4 regions of the Peribacillus suis genome follow, and region 1 is predicted to be linked to each of the others. Evidence: riboswitches for the same ligand, from Rfam matches in the RefSeq annotation. Region 1 holds a riboswitch; each other region holds the start of a gene.
The links. A riboswitch is a leader RNA that binds a small molecule or an ion and turns the genes downstream of it on or off. The one in region 1 is predicted to bind cobalamin.

Region 1 (3,123 bases):
TACATTTATTGTAAGTAAATTAGAAAATAAAGGATGATGAGTTTTTCCAAAAAAATGATTGGGGTGGAAAGTCATGCTGGAAATGAAAACGATAAATGATGTGGTTTGCGTAAAAGGGACACCGGAAGGAAACAAATCAGGCATGAGCGTGAATGTGTTCTTAACCGATGGCATGTTAGTTGATACGGGGGCAAAAATCTTGTTGAAGGAACTTACTCCATTCTTTGAAACCGCTGATTACGATATGGTTGCGCTGACGCATTATCATGAGGACCATACGGGTGGGGCCGCATGGATACAGGAACATAGGAACGTTCCCATCTATATTCATCCGATGTCCCTCGATATTTGTGCAAAGGATGCAGAATATCCCGATTACCGTAGAGTTTTTTGGGGAGATAGGGATGCCTTCAAGGCAGAACCATTAGGAGGGGTCGTCCATTCACGCACTCAAACATGGGAGCCAATCTTTACGCCAGGGCATTCGAGGGACCATATGGTTTACCTGAACCATAGTAATGGCATGCTGTTTTCGGGTGACCTGTTTGTAACGCCGAAAACGAAGCTAGTTTTAAGGGAAGAATCTATCCCGGTCATCATGGAATCCATCAAGAAACTGCTTCAGTATGATTTTAAAGAGGTCTTTTGCTGCCATGCCGGATATGTCCCGAACGGAAAGGAAATGTTTGAAAGAAAGCTCAGTTACTTGGAAAATCTGCGCGGTGAAATTCTGCGTTTGCATGATCAAGGATTGGAAGTCCATGAAATTCAGCAAAACGTGTTGCCTAATCGGTATCCGCTTATCGAGATATCCGGTCATGAATGGGATTCGGAGCATATCATTACATCGATCCTGAAAGAGAGTAGGGTGTATTCAGAGGACAGGAAGAAATGATGAATAAGAGGAAAGAGGATAGATAGGGCCCAAGAACAAGGCAGGAGCCTCATTGTAATCCTAGTGAAAATTTGATACAGTTAAACTGAAAAATAGTATTTCGTCTAGAAATGGGTGCAGATAAGAAAGTGTAGCTTATCTGCTTAAAAGGGAAGTCGGTTAGAATCCGACGCTGTCCCGCAACTGTAAATGAGAGCGATTCGAAGGAATGCCACTGTCTTTTTTGCAAGAAAAGATGGGAAGGTTCGAAAAGCGATGATCATGAGCCAGGAGACCTGCCCGTTTTTAGCACAACGCCAGAAACCTACGAGGATAGGGGGTGTTAAGTGCGAAAAATTAGCAAGAACATGCTTTCTTATTTTTGTAGAAAAATGGGGAATCATGGTCATTTTTGTTATGTTTCGTTTGCACTCTAACAACTTCTGAATGGGAAGTTGTTTTTTGTTTTTTACAAGTCCATATTGGACAATATTCAAAAAGAATCCTGTTAATTAGACAGGACAGCTATCATAGGGGGCCATATCATTGTTTGGTACAGTTGAGCATTTTACGGACTATTTAAAAGCGCAAATCATGCGTAACTTTTGTGTGGAAGAAATGATATCTTTAGATGATTGCCGAGCAAGCTTGATTGAGGAAATCCAGGTTCATGGCAAAAACGTAGAAGATAGGAAAGAATACGAAGCAAATCTTGAAAGAGCCTTTAGCCAAGTGAATCTAGAAATATTCGGCTATCAAGAAATCAAGTAAAGAGCCGCCCATAAGGGAAGCCCTTGTTTTCAATCTTTATTGATGTTCGGTTCCGTTTCATCATGAAAGTCATGGGCTTCCTCAATGTTCAAGGTGTCCGCGGCTTCATAGACGTTTCCGCCAGCAAGTCCTTCATTGATGATACGATCGATATCGAGATATACAGAATCCTTACCGTCATACTCGGTATCCTTCAGAAATGTAATCTTTTCTTTATCCAAATGAAATCCCTCCTTGGCTTTTTATTAGTGTTAGCCAAAGAGGGATTCTTTATTCTATTTAGTCGTACACGTGGTACACCATTAAATCATGAATCATGCCCTTGAGTTTTTCTTCCTCTGACTCTACAGGCGGATTGGTTAACCACTCAATGGACCCATCTTTATGATAGAGGGCTTGGACGGCCAATTTATTGAAGTAAAAGGAAATCTTCCAGCCAGGTAAATTCTTGTGCAACGGCTTCCATTGAAAATGCGTAATCATATGTATAACCTCCATATCGCTGTTTCTCATTTCATTATAATGGAAAAAGCAGGATGGAGGTTATTTTCTTATGTGATTCGGAAAAGTTAATTCAATGAACAGGTTTTTTAAATGTAGTAGGCGGCTCGCTTCAATTTCCTCTTCATCAAATTGCATGGGTTTTGAATTGACTTCATAAATGAATAGAGCACCGGATGTATCTTCCCCGATATCAATGGAGAATTCCCCAAGAAAGCCAAACTTCCTGGAGAGGATGATTCCACATCTTTGCGCAATGTTCGCCAACTTCCTGTTTAACGGCCTCGTTTGTAGCTGCTGATAGGGAAAAAGCTTTCCCCCCCTTGGTGTATGGGTTGTGATTTCCTGGGTTTGCGACATCCTCACGCCCTTGCCGGTCACTTTATAAAACCCATTTTCATAATGAACAAGAATACGGTAATCGTATCGGTGTCCATTCAGTTTCTTTGGAATGACCGCTCGTTGGGCCAGATACCCCCTCTTTTTGAGCGACGCCTTATTGGCTTCCCAAAACGCGGAGAAATCAGAATACAATTCCTGATGTTTCAGGCTATTGAATTGGAGGGTGCCATCAGGTTTTTCTAGCAGGGTGTAGATGCCCTTACCTTGGCTTCCTTTGCATGGTTTCAAATAAATATGTTTGTGGAAATGTAAGAAGTCCGCTAGTTGGGTAGGGTCGGATAGGTCTATGGTCGATGGAAGATGGCGGGCTAGAGATCCATCTTCCGTCAATGCTTCGTACATCAAGTACTTATCTAAAAAATGAGGGTTGAATAAAGTGATACGATGTTCTTTAAAAAAGGAAAGGAGTTCTTGAAAACTTTCCGATGCTTCGAATCCCCTTTTGGGAATGCGATTATAAACGATATCGGGCAGTGGTAATTTTACCTCATTCCATGTGTTCGTTTGTGGAGAAAAGATGAAGCCTTTCATGTAGTTGGAAAGCAAGGATTCAACCGTGAATACATAGGCCAATA
Region 2 (3,123 bases), 610 kb from region 1:
AAGACATCGTCTTTACTTGATGAAAAAAACAGTTTTTCTAGGCTTTCCTCTGATGAAAGCAATCGCATGTATGAGGCTACGAGTTATTTAAAGGATAAGAAACAAATAAATTATGAGACTTGGGAGGAAGCTCGCAGTTTAGTCAAACAACGCCGTGAAATAATAAAAGAGTATTATGACGAAAAATATGAAGAATTGAACACGACAGTGAAAAATGAAGGGGAGGGTTTAAAAGAATCAATTAAAAAGAAAGAAGAAGAAATGAAAGAGAAATATAAAGATTAATAATCAAAGGGGCTGTCTAATAGCCCTCTTTCAAGAGGATTCATGCACAAAATAAAAGGCAGAAATGTTGTTAAATCAACGTTTCCGCCTTTTATTATATATACGATTTCGGCGTAATTACCCCTTTTGAGTGTGTCTTTATTTGAATAATTGCGGATATATGGTCTTTGCAGTTAGTTCTACGGCTTCTCCGATACGCGGTCCGGGACGTGACATGACGTCTTCGTTAAGCTGATATACTTGGTCTTCCTTCACGGCGCTGACATCTTTCCAACCTTTACGAGATTTGATTTCATCCACAGCATTGTCCACATAGCCTACGGTTGTAATGATGGCATCCGGGTTGCGCTTGACGACTTCTTCATCTGCTATTTTCGCCCAGCCCTTTTGGTCGGCAAAGATATTTTCGATACCGGCAGACGCCAAGATCTCTTGTTGGAAGGTTTCAGCTCCCGCTGTATAGATTTCCGGAGAAGGGCTGATTTCGAAATATGTTTTTTCTTTAGAATCGACACTTGCCACCTTTTCTTCAACATCTTTGATTTGTTTTTTTATGTTTTTGACTAGGTCTTCCCCTTTGTCCGTTACGCCCATGACTTTGGCAATTTGATCAATATCACTATATACATCATCAAAGGTCACTGCTGATTTAATAATGAAAATGGGGATTCCCGCATCTTCAAGCGGCTTTAATGCTGCTTCATCGCCTATTGTATAGGCAATGATAACATCCGGTTTCAAAGAGATGATTTTTTCGGAATTGATCGTCATCGAATCAGAGACACGCTCGACATCTTTAGCTTCCTCAGGATAGTTATCGAAATCCGTCGCTCCAATCACCTTATTCCCTACACCAAGGGCATATAAAATCTCCGTATTACTGGGTTGAAGTGAAATGACCGTTTCCGGAACCTTATCAAATGTGATTTCTTTTCCGCTATCATCAGTGACGGTATAGGATTTGACTTCTTCAGTTGTTGCAGGATCTTTTTTCTCTAGCGATTTCTGATCATCATTCGAGGCACATCCTGTAAGGAAAAGGGCGACCATCAGAAGGGCAATCCAACTGGATCTTACTGTTCTTATCATGTTTTATTCCTCCATTTTCTTTTTCATCGTTTTGGTTGGATAAGATTTGCTGATAAAGGGAATCTCTTCGCGACCCAGTTGTTTATTGACATAGACAGCCATCACGAATAGAACATTGGCAAGCAAATGAGCATAATCAAAAAGTATCGCGGGCACATCTTTTTCCGTACTGACTTTATGCAAGGTACGGACGGATTTCTTGGCTTCACTACGGCAAGTATGCAAAATACAGGCTGCCGTCGATCCTTGGGGTAGCACAAATGTTTCGATGCGTTCTTCCACTTCCGCGACATAATAGTCATAGATTTCACTTAGGCGGTTTAGACCGTCTTCGGTTATGGCCAATTTCCCCCGGGCAGAACCATTTAAATGATAAGCCATCGGCAACAGTTCCATTAAATCCCTGTAGACTTCAGGAATCTCTTTCGTGAACGACGCTGCCAGTCCCATTTGAGTCGTCAATGAATCGGTGCGAATTTCATAATCAACGCTTGAAACTGATTCGCGCATAAATGGGTAGCATAAAAAGCGGGCATCCTTCTTTGCCATAATTTTTCCTCCTTTTTAATAATGTGAATGACCTTCGTATTGCTTTTCGGCGCAAAAGAAAAAGCCGACCAAAGGTATTGGTCGGCAAACAATCATCTATGTATCTCGAACGGAAAAAAAGATGGAAGATTGCCGTACAATCCTCCTAACTTCCGAAGAGCAAAATACGATAAAAAAAAGGCAGGTCTCCTGGCTCGTGCATCATTTTACTCTAAGAACCTTCCCATTTGGATTGAATGAATGGTATCGTGCGTGCGGATTCATTCACAAACAGTGGCATATTTCTTATTTCATTAGCACTTACAGTTGCGGAAACAGCTTCGGTTTTACACCGAATTCCCTATTAAGCTGACAAGTCAGCACCTATTTTCTGCAAGGTTTATATTCACTTAGTACCAGTCTATCATAATTAATTACTTAAATAGTGAAAAAATTTCAAGAAATCTCTTTTATAGGGGTATTATTCTAGTAAACTCACTTTGTAAGGATAAATTGGAGGTTAATGTAAAATGGGTGTCGAATAAATAAGGGTTAAGCATGAGTGATTTACATAATCATGGGAGGTAGAGAATGGTTTATAAACAAGTGAATCAGAAACTGGATATGATTTTGGAAAACATTGAAAAGGTCATTATTGGAAAAAGAGATATAGCAGAACTAAGTCTTGTGGCGCTCCTTTCTGGTGGACATGTCTTATTGGAAGATGTCCCGGGCGTGGGGAAGACCGTCTTGGTCAGGGCGCTAGCGAAGTCCATCGGGGCGGATTTCAAACGGATTCAATTCACGCCTGACTTGCTACCGTCCGATGTAACGGGGGTATCGATTTTCAATCCGAAGGAACAAGAGTTCATCTTTAGACCGGGGCCAATCATGGGCCATATCATTTTGGCCGATGAAATTAATCGGACATCACCGAAAACGCAATCCGCCCTACTTGAAGGAATGGAAGAGGCAAGCGTGACGGTGGATGGTGTGACAAGGAAACTGGAACAACCGTTTTTCGTCATGGCCACTCAAAATCCAATTGATTACGAAGGCACATACCCACTTCCAGAAGCACAGCTAGATCGTTTTTTATTGAAAATGAAGATGGGGTATCCGGAAGTGGCAGAAGAGATAGAAGTGTTGCATCGGGCCCAATATACGGCTCCGATTGAAGAATTGGAATCCGTGATTTCGTTAGAGGAACTGATAGATTTG
Region 3 (3,123 bases), 1.1 Mb from region 1:
ATCAATTTACTGACCTTACCTGAGGATGAAGCAAAATCGCTAGGTATCCCGGTCACTAGATTGAAGTGGACGGTCATTCTTGGTGCGACGTTAATTACGGCTTCATCTGTAGCGATAGCCGGTATCATCGGCTGGGTAGGACTGATTATCCCTCATGTGGCAAGAATGCTCGTCGGGAACAACAATCAACTTGTCTTACCGGTATCCCTATCGATTGGTGGTGCCTATTTACTCCTGATCGATAACCTGGCACGTTCTGTAACGGCTACGGAAATTCCGCTATCGATATTGACAGCCATTATCGGCGCACCATTTTTTGCGATTCTACTTAGAAAGACAGGAGGTGGTTGGTCATGAAAATCGAGGTGCAGGGAGGGAATTTTTTCTATGCTAAAAAAAGAGAGAAAGCTCCTTTTCTTTACCAGACCGACATTGACTTTTCGTTGAATGACGGAGAAATCATGGCGATCCTTGGCCCGAACGGTGCCGGTAAAACCACGATGCTGAAGTGTATTACCGGCCTTCTTGATTGGAAAAAGGGTCAAACGCTCATCGACGGAAAGCCGCTTACTGCGCTATCACGCAAAACGATCTGGAAACGAATCGGTTATGTTCCTCAGGCACATAAAATGGTTTTCGGATTTACTTTGGAAGAGCTTGTCATTATGGGAAGGGCGCCTTATATCAGTACGCTGTCCCAGCCTTCTGCAAAGGACCGGGAGGCTGCCATCGCTGCTCTTGAAATGGTTGGCATTGCTCACCTTGCCAAAAAGTCCTGTAATTCCGTCAGTGGTGGGGAATTGCAGCTGGCCTTGATTGCCCGGACGCTTGTATCGGACCCGGATGTATTGATTCTTGATGAGCCAGAATCGCATCTTGATATTCAAAAGCAAATCGTGATTTTACAGACACTAAAGCGGTTATCGAAAGAGAAGAACATTTCTTGTATCATAAACACGCATTATCCGAACCACGCATTCTACTTGGCTGACCATGTTTTAATGACTGCCAAGGAAAAGCGTGTGGTGTATGGCGAAGTCCGCGAAGTGATGACGGAAGCCCGGATGAAAGAGTACTTCGGAATCGAAATGAAGAAAATCATTTATGAGGAAGAGGATGACTTTTTGATTGAAACGATGGTGCCGAAAGATCTAGGTCTTTTACGTGATCAAAGTACATGCCGTTTTAATAGTGACATCTAAAGCTATAGAAGGCAGCCATGTGATGGTTGCCTTTTTGCGTTCCAAATCTTAATTTAAAGTAATCTGAAATATCATATAATACGATTTCCTAAATGGTGTATAATGAAAGGCAGTGAAATTATATACATATGAACAATTTGGTGTCTGTAAGGACTTGAAAGGGAAGTTGGTGAAATGCCAACGCGGTCGCGCCACTGTAAATGGGAGTTAACGGATGTATACCACTGTATGAATAATATGGGAAGGTGCCGTTAGCAATGACCATGAGCCAGGAGACCTGCCAAAATTGTACACCGGTAACCACGCGGATGGGGAGGTGTGTGGCAGAGCTATGTCCCTTTTTTGTTCCGTTGCCATACATGCATCCTCCGTTTTGATGGGGGATGCTTTTTTGTATGTCTTTTGATATTCGCAACACATGTGTGAAGGTCCAGAAATGAACTCAAAAATGATGGAGGTTTTAAGATGAGGAAGATATATAGTTTCATGCTTGTGATGGGATTGATGGTCGGTACACTGGTTGGCTGTAGCGATGCCTCCCAGGATAGAACAGGAGAAAACCAGTCGACAAAACAAGCTGTTAACCAGGGCTTCCCGCTTTCGTTACAAGATGCAGTGGGTAACCAAGTCACCATCGAGCAGAAACCAGAAAAAATTGTTTCATTAATCCCAAGTAATACAGAAGCGGTCTTTGCGCTAGGTTCGGGTGAGAAAGTGATTGGAGTGTCTGAAAATGACAATTACCCGGAAGAAACGAAAGATATTCAGAAGATAGGTGGAATGGAAATAGATACAGAGATGATTTTAGCCTTGCAGCCTGATATCGTTCTTGCTCATGAGAGTGCCCATAATTCCAAAGAAGGAATCCAACAGCTTAAGGATGCGGGTATTCCAGTTCTAATCGTGAATGATGCCAAAAGCTTTAAAGAAGTGTATACGTCTATTGAGATGATTGGAACGGCAATAGGGGAACTGGATAAGGCAAAGGAAATCGTCAAGACGATGCAGACCAAGCTGGAAAAGATCAAAGAAAAGGCTAAGGCAATCAAGAGTGAGGATAGAAAAAGTGTTTTTGTAGAGGTTTCACCGTCACCTGAAATCTATACAACGGGAAAAAATACTTTCATGGATGAAATGCTGGACATCATTTCAGCGGATAATGTCGCAGGTGAATTGGATGGCTGGGTAAAACTCGATGAAGAGTCGATGATAGCGGCCAACCCGGATGTCATCATTACAACCTATGGTTATTACACAGGAGATCCAGTCAAAGAGGTAACGGGAAGAAATGGATGGGCCGACATTCAGGCAGTTAAGAATGGTGAGGTTTTCGATGTCCATTCAGATATTGTCACTCGTTCCGGTCCTAGGCTTATAGAGGGAGTAGAGGAACTTGCCAAATCAGTCTATCCGAACGTATTTAAAAACTAAACGGGCATTGGCCTATGTATTTGCCCTATCATTTTTGGTTATTTCGATATTGATCGGTATTTCCTTAGGATCGGTTTCCGTTCCGATACCAGTGCTTTTGCAAATCATTGGCAAGGAAGTCCTTCATTTGCCCCTGGCCATGGAACCGGATGGGACACTGACGAATATCGTGATGAACATCCGCCTGCCGAGGGTCGTGCTTGCAGGTTTGGTTGGGGCATCCCTTGCAATAGCAGGGGCAGCATTTCAGGGATTGCTCAGGAATCCCCTAGCTGACCCCTATACCCTGGGAATATCCTCAGGGGCTTCGCTTGGTGCAGTATTAACGTTGTTTTTGAATTTGTCACTGCCGTTTTTTGGCCTATATACACTGCCTACATTAAGCGTTCTTTTTTCATTGTTGACGATTTTTTGCGTATTGACCTTTGCAAGAAAAATGGATCGTTCCATGAAGGTAGAAACGATTATTTTAACCGGTATCATTTTCAGC
Region 4 (3,123 bases), 240 kb from region 1:
CCACGGATCAAGACCCGCTCTTTCGCCTGCAGCCTCAGTGAATGATGAATCAGCTGCTTGGCAAGCTTGGTAAGTCGCTCATCCTTCATTAGCCTGTACCTTATTTTTCTAGGTCGCGAAGAGTTTCCAACGCTTCTTCGACGTGGCCCTTTACTTTGACTTTACGCCATTCTTTAACGATCATTCCTTCCTTATCAATCAGGAAAGTCGAACGCTCAATGCCCATGTATTCCTTACCGAAGTTCTTTTTCAATTTCCATACGCCATATAATTCAGCGGCTTCTTGCTTTTCATCAGCAAGCAACAGGAAAGGCAACCCATGTTTTTCAATGAATTTTTCATGACGTGTTACCGGGTCCGGGCTAATGCCTATGATGACAGCATCAAGCTCTTCGAATTGTTCAATAGCATCACGGAAATCACAAGCCTCCGTCGTGCAACCGGGTGTCATGTCTTTTGGGTAAAAATATAATACAACGTGTTTACCCTTGAATCCTGATAGGGTAACTTGTTCTCCGTTGTTTGCTGGCAGTTGAAAGTCTGGTGCTTTTTCTCCAATTTTGACCGTCATTCTAAACCCTCCATTTCTTTCATCATGGTAAGCGTACCCAATAATTGAAAGAAACACAACTTTCATTTCTTGTTCTTTCTTTCCTTCTGTTCAAAATCGATGACAGCCCTGATCACAAATGCCGCAGGAAGCGTATAGCCAATGAATGCTTGGATTGTCGCGATCATCCGGCCAATGCCGATTGGGGAAATATCCCCGTATCCGACGGAGAACATCGTCATCGCACTAAAATAAAATGAAGTCTTCAGCTGCTCGGAAAAGGTCCCATCCAAGCGATTGCCCATATCAAGAATCACCGAATGATTCTGAAGCTCGTATAATAAATAAATCAGTGCAAAACCGACTAATAATGTCGCATATAAATTGCCGAGCCACAGCATATCTTCAAGAGAAAACTTCTTTGCCTCCGACTCAGAAAGAAATAAGGTCCGAATGCTCATCACCATGCAAAAGATAATCCCCACAATCAAAATATAAAAGGTCATCCCCCACGCCTCATTTCAAAAACAACCCACTTCCCTTATACATACTCTTTTGCGAGTCAATATATGCTCGTTTTAGGGGTCAGACCCTATTTCCCAGCTGCTGCACCATCTAGGGAAACATAGATACAGCATGGGATCTCGTGCCACATGGTGGGGGTCAGACCCCATTTCCCGACTTTTTCCTTGTTGACCCATTTGGTCGGGGTATGCTAAGATGGGTTAAGTTTTTATAATATTTTGTAAATTTTAGTGTCCGTGTTTATCCGGACGGAGTTTTTTATGAAATTCATATGTGGAGATAGGTTCCTAAGTTTTTAGGATTAAAAGGGAAGTCCGGTGTAATTCCGGCACGGTCCCGCCACTGTAATGGGAATGTATAGCGCTTTTGTTTGATGCCACTGATCCTTTTGGATTGGGAAGGCTTTTAGCGCTAAGTAAGAGTTCCCTGAGTCAGGAGACCTGCCTATTTCGACAACACTGTTTTAACCTACGGGAGATAGGGAAGTGTTAGGGACCTTATAATGGTAAGGGGTATTTTCGTGCCCCTTTAATTTGAGCATTTCTAACTTTCTCTTTTGACGGTTAGGGGTGCTTTTTTTGTTGTTATTTCATTAAAAGGAGATGGATGTGTTGAAAAGTAGTAATATAGGGTACCCACGAATCGGTGAGGATCGTGAATGGAAACGTACATTAGAGGCCTATTGGGCTGGAACATTAAACGAAACGGAATTCACGGCGCAATTGGAAGCGATCCGTTTAGGCAACTTGCAAAAACAAAGAGATCAAGGCATCAATATCATCCCGGTCAACGACTTTACGTTATATGACCAAATGCTCGATATGTCCGTCATGTTCGGCCTGGTGCCAGAACGCTATTCGGCTTATAAAGGCGGCATGGTCCCCCTTTCCGTTTATTATTCAATGGCCCGTGGGAACAAGGATGAAGTCGCTTCTGAAATGACGAAATGGTTCAATACAAATTATCATTATATCGTTCCAGAGCTAAAACAATCCCAGCTTACGTTGACAGAAAACAAGCCGCTTGCCGCTTACCGTGAAGCCAAGGAAAAACTAGGAATCGATACGAAGCCGGTTATAGTCGGACCTTACACATTCATTTCTTTGTCAAAAGGCTATGATAAAAAAGATCTTCCGGCCATCATCCTGAGCCTGTTGCCTTTATACACAAAAATTTTGCGAGAGCTGGAACAAGAAGGCGTGAAGTGGGTGCAGATTGATGAACCTTCCCTTGTTTCTTCCCTTTCCAAAGACGAGATGAAAACTGTTACATACCTGTATGAAAAATTGAACGAAGCTGTCCCCAACCTGAACATCATGCTGCAAACATATTTTGATGCTGTAGAGCACTACCAAGAAGTGATTGACTTGCCCGTTCAAGGAATTGGCCTTGATTTGGTCCATGACAAAGGAAAAAATCTCAGCAATCTTCAAACAGTCGGCTTTCCAAAAGATAAAATACTTGGGGCCGGTGTGATTGATGGGAAAAACATTTGGCTTTCTGACTTGACGAAAAAAATCGGGTTGGTCGAGTCCATTACGAAACACGTATCCGAAGATCGGATTTGGATTCAACCTTCCTGCTCCCTGCTACACGTTCCAGTGACGGTTCGAAACGAGACAGAACTGGCCAGCAAAGTGAAAGAAGCCCTTGCCTTTGCTGATGAGAAACTAGAAGAAATCACGCTTTTGGTCAGAGGGCACAACGAAGGTCTAGAATCAATCGAAGAAAAGGTGGCGGCAAACAAAGCTGCATGGCAGACCTTAAAGAATTCAAAGGCCAGAAACCATAAAGACGTGCAAGCCGCTGTCGAACAGGCTAAGCAGCAAACCCATGGCCGTACCCTGCCATTTAAACAGCGCTATCAAAAACAACAGGAGTATTTCAACCTACCCTTCCTTCCAACCACTACAATTGGAAGCTTTCCGCAGACCGCGGAAGTTAAACAGGCCCGCGGGAAATTCAAACGCGGTGAATGGACGGCTGATCAATATGAAGCATTCGTGAACGAGGAGATTGGTAGATGGATTGATATCCAGGAGGAAATC

Region 2: linked by a shared signal. The riboswitch ahead of AC503W_RS01830 (cobalamin adenosyltransferase family protein) and the one ahead of AC503W_RS04770 (hypothetical protein) in region 1 are both predicted to bind cobalamin.
Region 3: linked by a shared signal. The riboswitch ahead of AC503W_RS20165 (helical backbone metal receptor) and the one ahead of AC503W_RS04770 (hypothetical protein) in region 1 are both predicted to bind cobalamin.
Region 4: linked by a shared signal. The riboswitch ahead of metE (5-methyltetrahydropteroyltriglutamate--homocysteine S-methyltransferase) and the one ahead of AC503W_RS04770 (hypothetical protein) in region 1 are both predicted to bind cobalamin.

Annotation. Positions count from the first base shown of each region.
Region 1 covers NZ_CM182019.1:968,023-971,145, forward strand. Annotated here, with positions in the region: gene AC503W_RS04765 (MBL fold metallo-hydrolase) at 74-895, shown strand; cobalamin riboswitch at 991-1,192, shown strand; gene AC503W_RS04770 (hypothetical protein) at 1,421-1,645, shown strand; gene AC503W_RS04775 (hypothetical protein) at 1,675-1,866, opposite strand; gene AC503W_RS04780 (YheE family protein) at 1,925-2,128, opposite strand; gene AC503W_RS04785 (YheC/YheD family endospore coat-associated protein) at 2,189-3,123, opposite strand, start outside.
Region 2 covers NZ_CM182019.1:358,613-361,735, forward strand. Annotated here, with positions in the region: gene AC503W_RS01820 (VWA domain-containing protein) at 1-285, shown strand, start outside; gene AC503W_RS01825 (ABC transporter substrate-binding protein) at 424-1,374, opposite strand; gene AC503W_RS01830 (cobalamin adenosyltransferase family protein) at 1,378-1,923, opposite strand; cobalamin riboswitch at 2,086-2,305, opposite strand; gene AC503W_RS01835 (AAA family ATPase) at 2,494-3,123, shown strand, end outside.
Region 3 covers NZ_CM182019.1:4,116,194-4,119,316, reverse strand. Annotated here, with positions in the region: gene AC503W_RS20175 (FecCD family ABC transporter permease) at 1-357, shown strand, start outside; gene AC503W_RS20170 (ABC transporter ATP-binding protein) at 354-1,202, shown strand; cobalamin riboswitch at 1,324-1,501, shown strand; gene AC503W_RS20165 (helical backbone metal receptor) at 1,668-2,633, shown strand; gene AC503W_RS20160 (FecCD family ABC transporter permease) at 2,596-3,123, shown strand, end outside.
Region 4 covers NZ_CM182019.1:731,414-734,536, reverse strand. Annotated here, with positions in the region: gene AC503W_RS03535 (aminopeptidase) at 1-89, opposite strand, end outside; gene bcp (thioredoxin-dependent thiol peroxidase) at 101-571, opposite strand; gene AC503W_RS03525 (potassium channel family protein) at 634-1,056, opposite strand; cobalamin riboswitch at 1,340-1,537, shown strand; gene metE (5-methyltetrahydropteroyltriglutamate--homocysteine S-methyltransferase) at 1,678-3,123, shown strand, end outside.